Regions from separate parts of the Streptomyces dryopteridis genome, predicted to be linked through region 2. Evidence: riboswitches for the same ligand, from Rfam matches in the RefSeq annotation. Region 2 holds a riboswitch; each other region holds the start of a gene.
What was found. A riboswitch is a leader RNA that binds a small molecule or an ion and turns the genes downstream of it on or off. The one in region 2 is predicted to bind cobalamin.
Positions count from the first base shown of each region.

Region 1: another riboswitch for cobalamin. It lies ahead of metE (5-methyltetrahydropteroyltriglutamate--homocysteine S-methyltransferase); the one in region 2 lies ahead of ACN20G_RS02030 (ribonucleoside triphosphate reductase).
Region 3: another riboswitch for cobalamin. It lies ahead of ACN20G_RS29300 (CoA-acylating methylmalonate-semialdehyde dehydrogenase); the one in region 2 lies ahead of ACN20G_RS02030 (ribonucleoside triphosphate reductase).

Region 1 covers NZ_CP187114.1:735,756-740,800, reverse strand. The annotation lists gene ACN20G_RS29750 (helix-turn-helix domain-containing protein) at 1-548, opposite strand, end outside; gene ACN20G_RS29745 (DUF6879 family protein) at 564-1,088, opposite strand; gene ACN20G_RS29740 (hypothetical protein) at 1,060-1,302, opposite strand; cobalamin riboswitch at 1,502-1,698, shown strand; gene metE (5-methyltetrahydropteroyltriglutamate--homocysteine S-methyltransferase) at 1,867-4,191, shown strand; gene ACN20G_RS29730 (antibiotic biosynthesis monooxygenase family protein) at 4,416-4,754, shown strand; gene tsaD (tRNA (adenosine(37)-N6)-threonylcarbamoyltransferase complex transferase subunit TsaD) at 4,774-5,045, opposite strand, start outside.
Region 2 covers NZ_CP187113.1:514,395-519,439, reverse strand. The annotation lists gene ACN20G_RS02035 (endo-1,3-alpha-glucanase family glycosylhydrolase) at 1-1,547, shown strand, start outside; cobalamin riboswitch at 1,613-1,778, shown strand; gene ACN20G_RS02030 (ribonucleoside triphosphate reductase) at 1,805-3,622, shown strand; gene ACN20G_RS02025 (anaerobic ribonucleoside-triphosphate reductase activating protein) at 3,619-4,254, shown strand; gene ACN20G_RS02020 (serine hydrolase domain-containing protein) at 4,297-5,045, opposite strand, start outside.
Region 3 covers NZ_CP187114.1:642,209-647,253, reverse strand. The annotation lists gene ACN20G_RS29310 (enoyl-CoA hydratase/isomerase family protein) at 1-274, opposite strand, end outside; gene ACN20G_RS29305 (acyl-CoA dehydrogenase family protein) at 271-1,422, opposite strand; gene ACN20G_RS29300 (CoA-acylating methylmalonate-semialdehyde dehydrogenase) at 1,419-2,918, opposite strand; cobalamin riboswitch at 3,104-3,274, opposite strand; gene ACN20G_RS29295 (hypothetical protein) at 3,349-4,215, opposite strand; gene ACN20G_RS29290 (universal stress protein) at 4,293-4,736, opposite strand.

The sequences.
Region 1 (5,045 bases), on a different replicon from region 2:
CGGTGGCGCAGGACGGCTTCTTCGAGGAGGAAGGAGAACCGGTGCTGTCCTTCGCGGAGCACGCGGGATCGGGCGACGCGGGCGGCAACGGCCGCTTCAATGTCGTTCGGTGCGTTCCGGAACGCCGTGATTGACCCGAGGAGCGCACGGGCATAGCCGGGCGCCTGGCAGAGCCCGGGGACGACGTTGGAGCAGTACACGCGAAACGTGTTCGTGCGGTCGAAGAGAGGCACGTAGGACTCTTGAAGCCGCCGTAGACCGGTCTTCTGAAGACGGCGCCAGTCCACGTACATGTTCTCTGCGGTACGGGAAGCCGCAATGATGTCAGCGGCCATCCCGTCCGCCCCGCACGCCCGGCACCATGTGCGCACGTCGTCATCGGACGGCGGGGTTACGCCAGTCTCTAGGCGAGAGACCTTCGACTTGTACCAGCCGGTTCGGTCGGCTACCTCCTTGGCTGTGAGGCCGGCATCTAGACGGATCTCTCGCAAGCGGTCGGCAACGGCTTTGCGGGCTGCCTGAGCGCTCGATGACGGGGACGTGGGCATGGTGTTGCTGTGGCTCTAGATCCGGTATTCCTCGTGCGGCACAGCGCGTTCCCAGACGGCTTCGAACGCGTCCGTACACAGCTTGGCCACGGAGGGTTCGTCGGTCACGTCGTCGCCCAGGTAAGTGCCCTCCCCGGAGAAGTAGCCGAAGCGGACTAGCTTCCCGTCGAACACCCAGAAGTCGTTACCGGGCAACGCGATGTCGGAAGCCTGCTTGCGCGGCAACCAACGGATGCCCTCGCCGGCCGCGATGTTGGCGAACGTGCCGTCGTACAGGTAGCGGGTGTAGCGGCTGACGGGCTCCGAGACGATCCGGGCCCGGCGCACATCGACACCCCGCGCCACGGTCTCTTGCACCATGTCGAGCCACGGCCGCCACCAGGTGGACCGGTCGTCGGGGTTTGGCCGGTATCCGGCTTCCCACGCGGCTACGCGGGGGGCTTCGTCGGGGTCGTCGTAGTAGTCGCGCATCTCAAGGTGCAGCGCCGACGTACGGGACCCTGCCAGAAGCTCACTGAACGGTGGAGCGCTCTGCCACATCACAAGCCTCTCGGATCGCGTTGATCATGCGGAACGGGACCCGCAAGACGCCCTCACCGGGCGGGATGGGCCCTGTGGTGAGGCACTCGGCAATGGTTGCCGCGTCCGGGTTCCAGCCCTGAAACAGGAACTCTTGCCGATCTTCATCTACCCAAACGGTCGGGCAGTTCGCACCGTCGGTGTTCGGGTCCTTCGCGATGAACCTTAGAGCCATGATCCGTCTCCCGTGGTGATCGGTTCTACGTCGTTCCACGAACCATCATGTCCAAGCAGGGAGCGGGCAAGGATGGATTTCGCCGAAGTGGGGAGAGGGCCTACGAGCGCTACCAGGTGGCGTAAGGTCCGCGTAAACATGGCATCGCCCCCGGCGCTGGCCGGGGGCTTTGCTGTACCCGCATCCCTCTGACCTGCATGTATCATGTTGCAAGTTGGGTGTGGAACGCTGTGGGAATCCGGGACTGCCCCGCAGCGGTGAGCGGGAACGACCGCCGTCATACGCACTGGGACCGGGAAACGGTCCTGGGAAGCGACGGCCAGTAGGTGCCTGCCTCGACAGTCCGAGGTCGGCGTGCCCGCGAGTCCGAAGACCTGCCCGTTGCCCGCGCCCGGCCGATGCCGCGCGCGGTCATCCCGGTGACCTCGTGGGCGGGTCGGCGTACACAACGGACGGCACGTGCGGTGGTGCACCGCGCCGTGGCCCGTGCGTTCGTGTCGTTCCCTTCGCGTCCGCGTCCCGCCGCCGGGATGTTCCTGGACACATCTCGCGAAGGAGAGTTCCGTGACAGCGAAGCCCGCGAACGCGGCAGCACGAGCCACCGTGTACGGCTACCCCCGCCAGGGCGCGCACCGCGAACTGAAGAAGGCCGTCGAGGGCTACTGGAAGGGTCGCGTCACCGCCGAGGCCCTGCGCGCCACCGCCGCCGATCTGCGCCGCGCGAACTGGCGGCAGTTGGCCGACGCCGGCATCGACGAGGTGCCCACCGGGGACTTCTCGTACTACGACCACGTGCTGGACACCAGCGTGATGCTCGGCGCCGTTCCCGCCCGGCACCGTGAGGCCGTCGCCGCCGACGCCCTCGACGGGTACTTCGCGATGGCGCGCGGCACCCAGGAGGTGGCGCCGCTGGAGATGACCAAGTGGTTCGACACCAACTACCACTACCTGGTCCCCGAACTCGGCCCCGACACCGTGTTCACCGCGCACCCCGCCAAGCAGGTCGCGGAACTGGGCGAGGCCCTCGCCCTGGGGCACGCGGCCCGCCCGGTGCTGGTCGGCCCCGTCACCTACCTGCTGCTCGCCAAGCCCGCCCCCGGCGTCGACCCCGGCTTCGAACCGCTGACCCTGCTGGACCGGCTGCTGCCCGTCTACGCCGAGGTCCTCGCCGCGCTGCGGGCGGCCGGCGCCGAGTGGGTGCAGTTGGACGAGCCCGCCCTCGTGCAGGACCGGACCCCGGCCGAGCTGAACGCCGCCGCCCGCGCCCACCGCGACCTCGGCGCCCTCGAAGACCGCCCCAAGCTGCTCGTGGCCTCCTATTTCGACCGGCTCGGCGAGGCCCTCCAGGTCCTCGCCGCCGCTCCGGTGGAGGGTCTGGCCCTGGACTTCACCGGCTCCGCCGCCGCCAACCTCGCCGACCTCGCCGCCGTCGGCGGACTTCCCGGCAAGCGGCTGGTCGCGGGCGTCGTGGACGGCCGCAACGTCTGGATCAACGACCACCAGAAGTCCCTGAGCGTGCTCGGCACCCTCCTCGGCCTCGCCGACCGGGTGGACGTGTCGGCGTCCTGTTCCCTGCTGCACGTGCCGCTGGACGCCGCCGTCGAACGCGACATCGACCCGCAGGTCCGCCGCTGGCTGGCCTTCGCCCGGCAGAAGACCGCCGAGATCGCCACCCTGGCGCGCGGCCTGTCCCGGGGCACCGACGCCATCGCCCCCGAACTCGCCGCGAACCGGGCCGACCTCGCCTCCCGCGCCGGTTCCGCCCTCACCCGGGACCCGGCCGTCCGGGCCCGCGCCGGCGCCGTCACCGAGGCCGACGCCCACCGCCCGCAGGCGTACGCGGAGCGCACCGCCGCGCAGCGCGCGCACCTGCGCCTGCCGCTGCTGCCGACCACCACCATCGGCTCGTTCCCGCAGACCGACGAACTGCGCGCGGCCCGCGCCGACCTGCGCGCCGGCCGCGTGGACACGGCCGGCTACGAGGAACGGATCCGGGCCGAGATCGCCGAGGTGATCGCCCTCCAGGAGAAGCTGGGCCTGGACGTGCTCGTGCACGGCGAACCCGAACGCAACGACATGGTCCAGTACTTCGCCGAACAACTCACCGGCTACCTCGCCACCCGCCACGGCTGGGTCCAGTCCTACGGCACCCGCTACGTCCGCCCGCCCGTCCTCGCCGGCGACGTCTCCCGCCCCGACCCCATGACCGTGCGCTGGACCTCCCACGCCCGGTCCCTGACCACGCGGCCCGTCAAGGGCATGCTCACCGGCCCGGTCACGATGCTGGCCTGGTCCTTCGTCCGCGACGACCAGCCGCTCGCCGACACCGCCCGGCAGGTGGCGCTGGCCCTGCGCGACGAGGTGCTCGACCTGGAGGCGGCCGGTACCTCCGTGATCCAGGTGGACGAGCCCGCGCTGCGCGAAACCCTGCCGCTGCGGGCCGTCGACCACGCCGACTACCTGGCCTGGGCGGGGGAGTCGTTCCGGCTGACCACCGCCGGGGTGCGGCCCGAGACGCAGATCCACACCCACATGTGCTACGCCGAGTTCGGCGACATCGTGCGGGCCATCGACGACCTCGACGCCGACGTCATCAGCCTGGAGGCCGCCCGCTCCCACATGCAGGTGGCCCGTGAACTCGCCGAACACGGCTACCCCCGCGAGGCCGGCCCGGGCGTCTGGGACATCCACTCCCCGCGCGTCCCGGGCACCGGGGAGATCGCGGCGCTGCTGCGCGAGGGCCTGCGCGCCATCCCCGCCGAACGCCTGTGGGTGAACCCCGACTGCGGGCTCAAGACCCGCGGCCTGCCCGAGACCCGGGCATCCCTGGAGCACCTGGTGACGGCGGCCCGCGAGATCCGCGCCGAACTCGCGCCCGACCGGGTCTGACGGGACCGACCCGGTCGCGGGCCGGCGCCCCTCGGGGAGGCCGGCCCGCGCCCGGGCGCCCGTCCGGCCCGCCGCGTCGCCCGTGCGCCCGCCGCGTCGCCCGTCCGGGCTCAGCCGTTCGGATCCGCCCGACTGCCCGCGTCGTCTTGTTGCCATACGTTCGCAACAAGGCGACCGGCCGGGAGGCGCCGGCGCCGGACCGTCACGACGAGGAGACCGCACCCATGACCGTCACGGCGCACATCGACTCCGGCAGGCCGGTGGCCACCCTCATCAACGTGTTCACCGTCGCCCCCGAACGGCAGGCGGAGCTGGTGGCCGTGCTCGCGGAGGCCACCGAGACGACCATGAGGCACCTGCCCGGCTTCCTCTGCGCCAACTTCCACCTCAGCCGCGACGGCGAACGCGTGGTCAACTACGCGCAGTGGGAGTCGGAGGAGCACTACTGGGCCATGCGCGCGAACCCCGAGGCGCAGGTGCACATGGACCTGGCCGCCACGATCGCCACCGACGTGCAACCCCGGCTCTTCACCGTCGCCTCCCACCACCCCAAGGCGCCGTAGCCGGCCGCCGCGCCGGGTCTCACGCGGGCGTGAGGGCGGCGTGCTCCAGGGGCGCGGAGGGGTCGATGGTCACGTCGAGGGGCGCGGGCGCGGCGTCGGCGCGGACGAGGAGCTCGCCGACGGCGGCGATCATGGCCCCGTTGTCGGTGCACAGGGTCATGGGCGGCACCCGCAGCTCGACGCCGGCGGCGGCGCAGCGCGCCTCGGCGAGGGCGCGGACGCGGGAGTTGGCGGCGACCCCGCCGACCACGACGAGGGTGCGCACGTCGTACGCGGCGCACGCGGCCAGCG
Region 2 (5,045 bases):
TCGAACGCGCCCCCGACACCGAGCCCGACCCTGACGGGAACGCCCGCCCCGACCCCGGCGAGGAGGACGCGAACCCGGACCCCGCCCCGAGCGCCGAGCCGCCCCGGGCCTCCGCCGAGGACGCGGCCGCCGAGGCCGAACGCGAACGACGCGCCGAGACCGAGGCCAGGACCCGCCCCGGCGTGCTCCCCTTCGACCTCCCCGACCCGGCCGCCCTGCGCGCCGCCGGCCGGGAACGCGGCGGCAAGCTCGTCTTCGCCCACTACTTCACCCCGTACCCGCTCTCCCTGGACAACGCGAGCGCCGACGGCGACTACTACACCCGCAACTACCTCACCGCCCGAGGCGAGGACGGCAAACACGCCCGCTACGGCGGCCTGCTGAGGGACCGTCCGCTGCCCGTGGTCCCGCACGCCGGCGGGGACTGGGAAGGCGCCAACCTGCGTCAGGAGATCCGCACCGCCCGCGCCGCCGGACTCGACGGCTTCACCCTCGACCTGCTCTCCCTGACCGGCAAGAACCGGGAACGCTCCGAGGAGCTGATGGCCGCCGCCCAGGCCGTGGACCCCGCCTTCCGGATCATGCTGATGCCCGACATGACCTCGCTGCGCACCGACGACCCCAAGGTCCTCGCCAAGGCCCTCGCCGAACTCGGCCGCTCCCCGGCCGCCCACCGGCTCGCCGACGGCCGGCTCGTGGTCTCGCCGTTCAAGGCCGAGGCCAAGGGTGTGGACTGGTGGCGCGCCGTGATCGCCGAACTGCGCACCCGGTACGGCACCCAGGTCGCCCTCGTGCCGCTGTTCCTGAACTTCGACGCCCACCACGCCGCCTTCGCCCCGATCAGCTTCGGCTTCTCCGAATGGGGCAGCCGCAGCTACACCGGGCAGGAGGGCGCCGCCCGCGACGTCTCCCGTGCCCGCGCCCTGGGCAAGATCTGGATGCAGCCCGTCTCCGTGCAGGACGCCCGCCCCAACCAGGGGGTCTACGACGAGGCCGGCAACACCGCCACCCTCCGCGAGACCTGGACCCGCGCCATCGAGGACGGCGCCGACTGGGTGCAGATCACCACCTGGAACGACTACTCCGAGGGCAGCCACGTCTCCCCGTCCCTGCACAACGGTCACGTGTACCTCGACATCAGCTCCTACTACCTCACCTGGTTCAAGACCGGCGAGGCGCCGAGGATCACCCGGGACGTGCTCTACCTCACCTCCCGGATCCAGTTCGCCGGCGCCGCCGGCCCCCTCGGCCAGCCCTTGCTGATGAGCCTGCGCAAGGGCAGCGCCCCGGCCCGCGACACCGTCGAGGTCCTCTCCTTCCTCACCGCCCCCGCCCAGGTCTCCGTCACGACCGGCGGCGCCCGCGACACCGCCCGCACCGAGGCCGGCCTGCGGGCCCGCACCGTGCCCCTGCGCGCCGGCACCAGCGAGGCCGCCCTGACCCGCGACGGACGTCCCGGTCCCCGCGTGGACCTGCCCTGGCCGGTGGAACGGGCGAGCACCACGCAGGACCTCCAGTACTACGCCGCCGGCAGCGCCCGGGACTGAGGTCCCTGACCCAAGGACCAAGGTCACCCAATATGTAGTGGTTGCACGGACCACTCGCATCCATATGTAGTGTTGGCCCTGCCGGTTCGGCGGGGCCAACACCATGCGCGCCCCGACCGACGCAAGAGGGAACCCAGGTGAGAGACCGGGACTGCCCCGCAACGGTGAGTGAGCCCGCCCCACCCGGGGCCCGCCCACGAGTCCGACACCTGCCGGCGCCACACCACATCCGTGCGAAGCCTCGTGGGAGGGCTGCCGTGAGCACCGTCGACGCCGTCGAAACCGTCACCGAGTACCTGGACCGCCGTGACTGGCGGGTGAACGCCAACGCCAACCAGGGCTACTCGCTCGGCGGGCTGATCCTCAACACCGCCGGCAAGGTCACCGCGAACTACTGGCTGGAGCAGGTCTACCCGCCCGCCGTCGCCGCCGCCCACCGCGAGGGCGACCTGCACATCCACGACCTGGACATGCTCTCCGGCTACTGCGCCGGCTGGTCCTTGCGCACCCTGCTCACCGAGGGCTTCAACGGGGTCCCCGGCCAGATCGACTCCGCCCCGCCCAAGCACCTGTCCTCCGCCGTCGGACAGATCGTGAACTTCCTCGGCACCCTCCAGAACGAATGGGCCGGCGCCCAGGCGTTCTCCTCCTTCGACACCTACCTCGCGCCCTACGTCCGCCTCGACTCCCTGGAATACGCGCAGGTCAGGCAGTGTATTCAGGAGCTGGTGCACAACCTGAACGTGCCCTCGCGCTGGGGCACCCAGACCCCGTTCACCAACCTCACCTTCGACTGGACCTGCCCCGAGGACCTGCGCGACCAGGTCCCCGTGATCGGCGGCGAGGAGTGCGGGTTCACCTACGGCGAGCTCCAGGCCGAGATGGACCTGATCAACCGCGCCTACATCGAGGTCATGACCGAGGGCGACGCCACCGGCCGCGTCTTCACCTTCCCCATCCCCACCTACAACATCACCCGGGACTTCCCCTGGGAGAGCGAGAACGCCGAACGGCTCTTCGCGATGACCGCGAAGTACGGCCTGCCCTACTTCCAGAACTTCATCAACTCCGAGCTCTCGCCGAACATGATCCGCTCCATGTGCTGCCGGCTCCAGCTCGACCTCACCGAACTCCTCAAGCGCGGCAACGGCCTCTTCGGCAGCGCCGAACAGACCGGCTCCCTCGGCGTGGTCACCCTCAACTGCGCCCGCCTCGGATACCGGCACGCCGGCGACGAGGACGCCCTGATGGCCGCCGTGGACCACCTGTGCGAACTCGCCAAGGACAGCCTCGAACTCAAGCGGGTCACCGTCCAGGACCTGATCGACGGCGGACTCTTCCCCTACACCCGCCGCTACCTCGGCACCCTGCGCAACCACTTCTCCACCATCGGCGTGAACGGGATCAACGAGATGATCCGCAACTTCACCGCCGACCGCGAGGACATCACCACCCACGACGGCCACGCCCTCGCCGTCCGCCTCCTCGACCGGGTCCGCGCCCGCATGGTCGAGTTCCAGGAGCGCACCGGCCACCTCTACAACCTGGAGGCCACCCCCGCCGAGGGCACCACCTACCGCTTCGCCAAGGAGGACCGGCGCCGCCACCCCGACATCCTCCAGGCCGGCACCGAGACCAACCCGTACTACACCAACTCCAGCCAGCTCCCCGTCGGCTGGACCGACGACCCCTTCGAGGCGCTGGAACGCCAGGACGAGCTCCAGGGCAAGTACACCGGCGGCACCGTCCTGCACCTGTACATGTCCGAACGGATCCCCACCACCGAGGCGTGCCGCCGCCTGGTGCGCCGCTCGCTGGAGAACTTCCGCCTGCCCTACCTCACCATCACCCCCACCTTCTCCATCTGCCCCGACCACGGCTACCTCGCCGGCGAACACGAGAGCTGCGAGCGCTGCGGGGCCGCCTGCGAGGTGTGGACCCGGGTCATGGGCTACCACCGCCCCGTCTCCTCCTTCAACATCGGCAAGCGCGGCGAACACGCCGAACGCGTCCACTTCGACGTGGACACCGCCGCCGCCCGCGTCGCCGCCGCCCCCGCGACCCCGGCGCGATGACCACCCCCGTCAGCGCCACCGCCGCCCGCGCCCTGCGGATCGGCGGCTGGACCCGACTGTCCACCTGCGACTGGCCCGGCCGACTGGTGACCACCGTCTTCTGCCAGGGCTGCCCCTGGCGCTGCGGCTACTGCCACAACCCCGACCTCCTCGACGCCCGCGCCCCCGGCGCGGTCGCCTGGGACGAGGTCCTCGGCCACCTCGCGCGCCGCTCCGGCCTCCTGGACGGCGTGGTCCTCTCCGGCGGCGAACCCCTGCTCCAGCGGGCCCTGCCCGAGGCCCTGCGCGAGGCCCGCGCCCTGGGCCTGGCCACCGGACTGCACACCGGCGGGGCCTTCCCCCGCCGGCTGGCCCGGCTCCTCGACGAGGGCCTCGTGGACTGGGTCGGCTTCGACGTGAAGGCCGTGCCGAGCCGCTACGAGCGGATCACCGGCGTCGGACACGCGGCGGCCTCCGCCGAACGCTCCCTGCGGCTGCTGCTCGCCTCCGGCGTCCCGCACCAGATCCGCACCACCGTCGACCCCGAGGTCCTCGACCCGCCGAGCATGGACCGGCTCGACGACTGGCTGGCCTCCCTCGGCGCCGCCCCCACCCACCGCCAGACCATGCGCCCCCCGGCCGCCCGGCCGTAGCGCCCGGGCGGTGCGGGGGAGCGGCGGGGGAGCGGTGCGGGTTCAGCGGCAGACGGCCGCGTCGATCAGGGCGTGGGCCCGTTCGGTGACCACCGGGTCGTCCCCCGGCCGCAGGGTGACGGCCACGTGCGCGGCGCGCCCGTCCGCGGTCACCCCGCCCTCGGTGCCGTAGCCGGGGATGCTGCCGCCGTGCCCCCACAGGGTCTTCCCGCAGCTCGTGGGCGTGCTCACCAGGCCCAGGCCGTACCCCGCCCCCGGCCCGATCTCCGCGGCCGGCACGGTCCGGCGCATCTCGCGCAGCAGCGCCGGGGCGAGCACGCGGCCCTCGACCAGGGCCGAGAAGAAGCGGTTCAGGTCGGCGGTGGTCGAGATCATCGCGCCCGCCGCCCCGGCCCACGTGGTGTTCAGCTCCGTCACGTCCACGGGCGCCCCGGCGTCGAGCTTCATGTAGCCCTTCGGGTGCGCCCCCGGGATCCCGAACTGCTCGGCGCGCGGGAAGGAGGTGTTCCGCAGCCGCAGCGGCTCGATCACCCGACGGGTCACCTCCTCCCCGATCGACCGGCCCGTCACCCGCTCCACGAGCATCCCGGCGACGAGGTAGTTGGTGTTGCTGTACCCCCAGTCGGTGCCCGGCGCGAACTCGGCCTGCTTGGCGAGGGACTTGGCGAGGAGCTCCTCGGGAGTGTGCCCCTTGGTCAGATCGCCCAGCACGTCGGCCGGGTCCACGTACTCCGGCAGCCCGCTGGTGTGCTGGAGCAACTGCCGCACGGTGATCCGCCGCCCGTCGATCC
Region 3 (5,045 bases), on a different replicon from region 2:
ACTCGTCGCGCCAGAACCCCACCGAGGCGGTCCCGCCGGCGCGCGCGTCCTCGTGGATCGCGCGGATGTCGCCACCGGCGCACAGCCCGCGCTCCCCGGCGCCCGCGAGGACGACGGTCTCCACGGCCGGGTCCTCGGCCCAGGCCGTCAGCGCGTCCGTGATCCTCAGGACCATGGAGTGGGTCAGGGCGTTCAGGGCGCGGGGACGGTTGAGGGTGAGGTACCCCGCCCGCCCCTCGGTCCGCACCAGCACGCTCTCGTCGTGGCCGCTCATCGCAGGTTCTCCGTCAGTCCGCGCGCCACGATCACCCGCATCACCTCGTTGGTGCCCTCCAGGATCCGGTGCACCCGCAGGTCGCGGACGATCTTCTCGATGCCGTACTCGCCCAGGTAGCCGTAGCCCCCGTGCAGTTGCAGGGCCGCGTCGGCCACCGCGAAACCCGTGTCCGTCGCGAAGCGCTTGGCCATCGCGCACAGCCCCGGCGCGCCCCGGTCGCCCGCGTCCAGGGCCTCGGCGGCCTCCCGGACCAGGGCGCGGGCCGCCGTCAGCTCGGTGGCCATGTCGGCGAGCCGGAACCGCAGCGCGGGCTCGTCCAGCAGCCGGCCGCCGAACGCCTCGCGATCGGCGAGGTGGGTCAGCGCGCGGTTCAACGCGTCCCGAGCCCCGCCCAGGGAGCACGCGGCGATGCCGAGCCGGCCGCCGTTGAGCCCGTTCATCGCGATCCGGAAGCCCTCGCCCTCCGCGCCCAACCGGCGCTCGACGGGCACCCGCACGCCGTCGAGGACCACCTGTCGGGTCGGCTGGGCGTTCCACCCCATCTTCACCTCGTTCGGCCCGAAGGAGAGCCCCGGGTCCCCGCGTTCGACGAGGAACGCGGAGATCCCGCCCGGCCCCGGCTCCCCGGTCCGGGCCATCACCAGGTACAGGCCGGCCGCGCCGGCGCCCGAGACGAACTGTTTGACGCCGGTGAGCACGTAGTGGTCCCCGTGCCGCTCCGCGCGGGTGCGCAGCGCGGCGGCGTCCGAACCCGCGCCGGGTTCGGTGAGGCAGTAGCTGCCGAGGGTCTCGCCGGAGCAGAGCGCGGGCAGCAGGCGGGCGCGTTGGGCTTCGTCGCCGTAGTGGTCGACCATCCAGGCGACCATGTTGTGGATGGAGAGGTAGCCGGCGATGGAGGGGCAGCCCGTGGCGAGGGTCTCGAAGACGAGCACGCCGTCGGCGCGGGACAGGCCGGAGCCGCCGTGCTCCTCGCGGACGTACACCCCGGCGAGGCCGAGGTCGGCGGCGCGGCGGATCACGTCGACGGGGAAGTGCTTGTCGCGGTCCCAGGCCACGGCGTGCGGGGCGAGTTGTTCCTGAGCGAAGTCGAGGGTCACCTCGGCGAGCGCGAGCTGGTCCTGCGTCATGGTGGTCACGGCGCTCATCCCATCGTCGGGATCGTGAAGTTCGCGCCCTCCTTGACCCCGGAGGGCCAGCGCGAGGTGACGGTCTTGGTGCGGGTGAGGAAGCGGATCGAGTCCGGGCCGTGCTGGTTCAGGTCGCCGAAACCGGACCTCTTCCAGCCGCCGAAGGTGTGGTAGGCGACGGGCACCGGGATCGGCACGTTGACGCCGACCATGCCGGTCTCGACGCGACGGGTGAACTCGCGGGCGGTGTCCCCGTCCCGGGTGAAGATCGCGACCCCGTTGCCGAAGGGGTGCTCGCTCGGCAGCCGCACCGCCTCCTCGAAGTCGGCGGCCCGCGCCACGCACAGCACCGGCCCGAAGATCTCCTCGCGGTAGATGCGCATCGCGGGGGTGACCCGGTCGAAGAGGGTGGCGCCGGCGAAGAACCCGTTCTCGTGCCCCGGCAGGGTGAACCCGCGCCCGTCCACGACGAGTTCGGCCCCCTCGTTCGCGCCGATGTCCACATAACGCCGCACCCGGTCGAGGGCGTCCCGACTCACCAGCGGCCCGAAGTCCGCTTCGGGATCGTCGGAGCGGCCGATCCGCAGCCGGCCGACGCGTTCCTTCAACGCGGCGACCAGCCGGTCCGCGGTCTCCTCGCCCACCGGCACGGCCACCGAGATCGCCATGCAGCGTTCACCGGCCGATCCGTAACCCGCGCCGATCAGCGCGTCGGCGGCCTGGTCGAGATCGGCGTCGGGCATCACGACCATGTGGTTCTTGGCGCCGCCGAAACACTGCGCGCGCTTGCCCCGCGCCGCCGCCTCGGCGTACAGGCGCGCGGCCACCGGGGTGGAGCCGACGAAGCCCAGGGCCCGCACCCGCGGATCCTCCACGAGGGTGTCGACGGCCTCCTTGCCGCCGTTGACGACGTTGAGGACCCCCGGCGGCAGCCCGGCCTCCAGGAACAGCTCCGCGAGCCGCAGCGGCACCGACGGATCCCGTTCGGAGGGCTTGAGCACGAAGGCGTTGCCGCAGGCCAGCGCGGGTGCGAGCTGCCACAGGGGGATCATGGCGGGGAAGTTGAACGGGGTGACGCCGGCGACCACGCCCAGCGGGGCGCGCAGCGAGTGCACGTCGATGCCGGTGCCCGCGTTGTCGGTGAACTCGCCCTTGAGCAGGTGCGGGATGCCGGCGGCGAACTCCACGACCTCCAGGCCGCGTTGCAGGTCACCGTGGGCGTCGGCGACCGTCTTGCCGTGCTCGGAGGAGAGCAGTCGCGCCAGCGACTCCCGCTCCCCTTCGACGAGTTGGAGGAAGCGCAGCAGCACGCGGGCGCGACGCTGGGGGTTCCACTGCCCCCAGTCGGCCTGCTCCCGCGCCGCGTCGGCGATCGCCGCCTCGGTGTCGGCGCGGCCGGCCAGGGGGACCCGTGCCTGGACGGCGCCGGTGTTCGGATCGTGCACGTCGGCGAAGAGCCCGGAGGTGCCGGGGGTGTGCTTCCCGCCGATGAAATGGGTGAGTTCTCGGACCATGGGTGCCTGCTCTCGTCAGGTCGGATCCGGGGATGGCACGGCGCGCCGACGGACCGCGCCGGGTGCGGCGCGGGCCGGTGGGGCCGCGTGACTACGAGCGCGCGAACGGGGTCGCGCGCTCCGCCGGATCACCAGGGTCGTGGGTACGGACCGGTGCCATGCGTGTCTGCTCCATCCTCGTGGACAACACGGAACGTTCCGCGGCCGGTATCCTGACTCCCGGATCCCCGTGCGCCGCCCGCCTTCCCGACGGATCCCGTCAGTGGCGTGTGGACGGCGACGCACTCCCCGGTCACAGTGGCGGGACCGTGCCGGATTCACACCGACTTCCCTGCACCGCGGACCTTGTGCCACGAACATATAGTCGGACGTCCTAGTAAGTCCAGACCCCCCGCCCCCGAGCCCCATCACACCTGCCCGGGGCGGGCGTTCAGTCCGCGGTGTCCTTGCCGACGCCGATCAGGGCCGGGTAGTACTCCTGGACGGACCGACCGGGTTCGGTCTCGGCGTACACGTTGATCGGGGACCCGCGCATCAGGGTCAGGGTGGCCGGATCCCGGCGGCTGCCCTCGACGACCCCGGTGTCCTCGTCGCGCGGGCGCCCCCGCTGCCAGTCCTCCCACGCGTCCCAGAAGGTCTCGGAGGCCCGCCGCTGCTTCTCCGACCGGTAGGGGCACACGTCGTTGGCGGCCCACGCGTAGGACCGCCGCCCGTCCTGGCTCCCGGCCTCCGCGTGCTGCGACACGGCGCTCTGACGCAGTCCCGTCGAGGTCATCCACTGGTGCACGGTCGGGTCCTCGGGGCGGACGTCCGCGAGGGGCGTGCCGAGGGTGACCGTGAACCGCCGGCGGTCGTCGTTGCGGTCCACCTCGAAGGAGGGCCGGAAACCCTCGTCGCACGAGGTCACGCTGTACACCACCGTGCTGCCGCCGGGGTCGGTGATCACCTCGACCCGGTACTCCTCGCGCGGCCGGAACACGTGCCGGGTCAGCTTCGCCTGCTCCGCCTCGTCGAGGCCCGGCACCACGGAGACGAACGGCTCGCGGTAGGCGGCGGGACCGAATGCCTTGGTGAACCGCTCCAGGGTGTGCCCGCCCCGCAAGGACCTCAGCTTCGCGTACTCCGGGGGCCGCCAGTCCGCCGTGTTCCGCCACAGCACGCCGTAGGCGGTGGCCAGGGTGCTGACGGCCGTGATCAGGTTCGCCAGGAACAGCAGGGTGACCACCGGGCCGTTGCGCTTCGCGAGTGCCTGCACCCGCCCGGCCAGACCTCGGGTGGGCTCCTCCTCGTGCGTCATGAGGCGAGCCTGGCCCCGCGCCGACCCGACGGCACCCCAGGGCACCCATGTGGGCGGGGGTCGGGACGGCCGTGTGTTCACCTGGTCGGGGGGATGCTCAGTACGGGGCAGACGGCGTGGGTCAGGCAGTGGCGGGCCACCGAGGGGCGCAGGAGGCGGTGGAGTGGGTTTCGTTGGCCGGCGCCGAGCACGATCAGATCCTCGGGATCGTTCGCCGAGGCCACGAGGGCGGCCCCCGGTGTGGCCCGCACCGCGAGGCCCACGACGGCGGGTCCGAGGGGTTCGGAGCCGAGGGGTTCGGGACCGAAGACCTCGTCCAGGAGATGCCGCAACCGGGCCGTCGAGGCCTCGTGGCACTGCTGCGGGACCCGCGCGTCGCCGCCGGCGCGGCCGCCGAGGCCGCCGCCCGGGGCCTGCCAGGCCAGGACCACCCGCAGTTCCGCCGCCCCGCGCGCCCGCGCCTCGGCCAGGGCCCGCCGCAGCGTGGACACACTGCCCGCGGACCCGCTCACACCGACCACCACCGCGCGCACGACCACGCCCCCAATTCCGGATCTCGTTCACTCGTTCGGGTCAATGAAAGAGGCGCCCGCGCCGATCGCGGGGGCCGTTGACGCCGCCCTGACGCGCCCGACGGGATCCGTGACGGGTCCCTGACGGGCGGCCCCCGGGCGCGTCAGCGCGCCGTATGGAGTGGCGGGCCCGTCGTCAAGATCCCGTCAGGGGCCGACCGCGGGCGTTCGAGGACGGGGATAGCTTCGGTGTCACGCCCCGGACCGCCTCCCCGCGTCCCGGGGCGCCACCTGTCACCCGTGGTTCCCCGGGAGGGC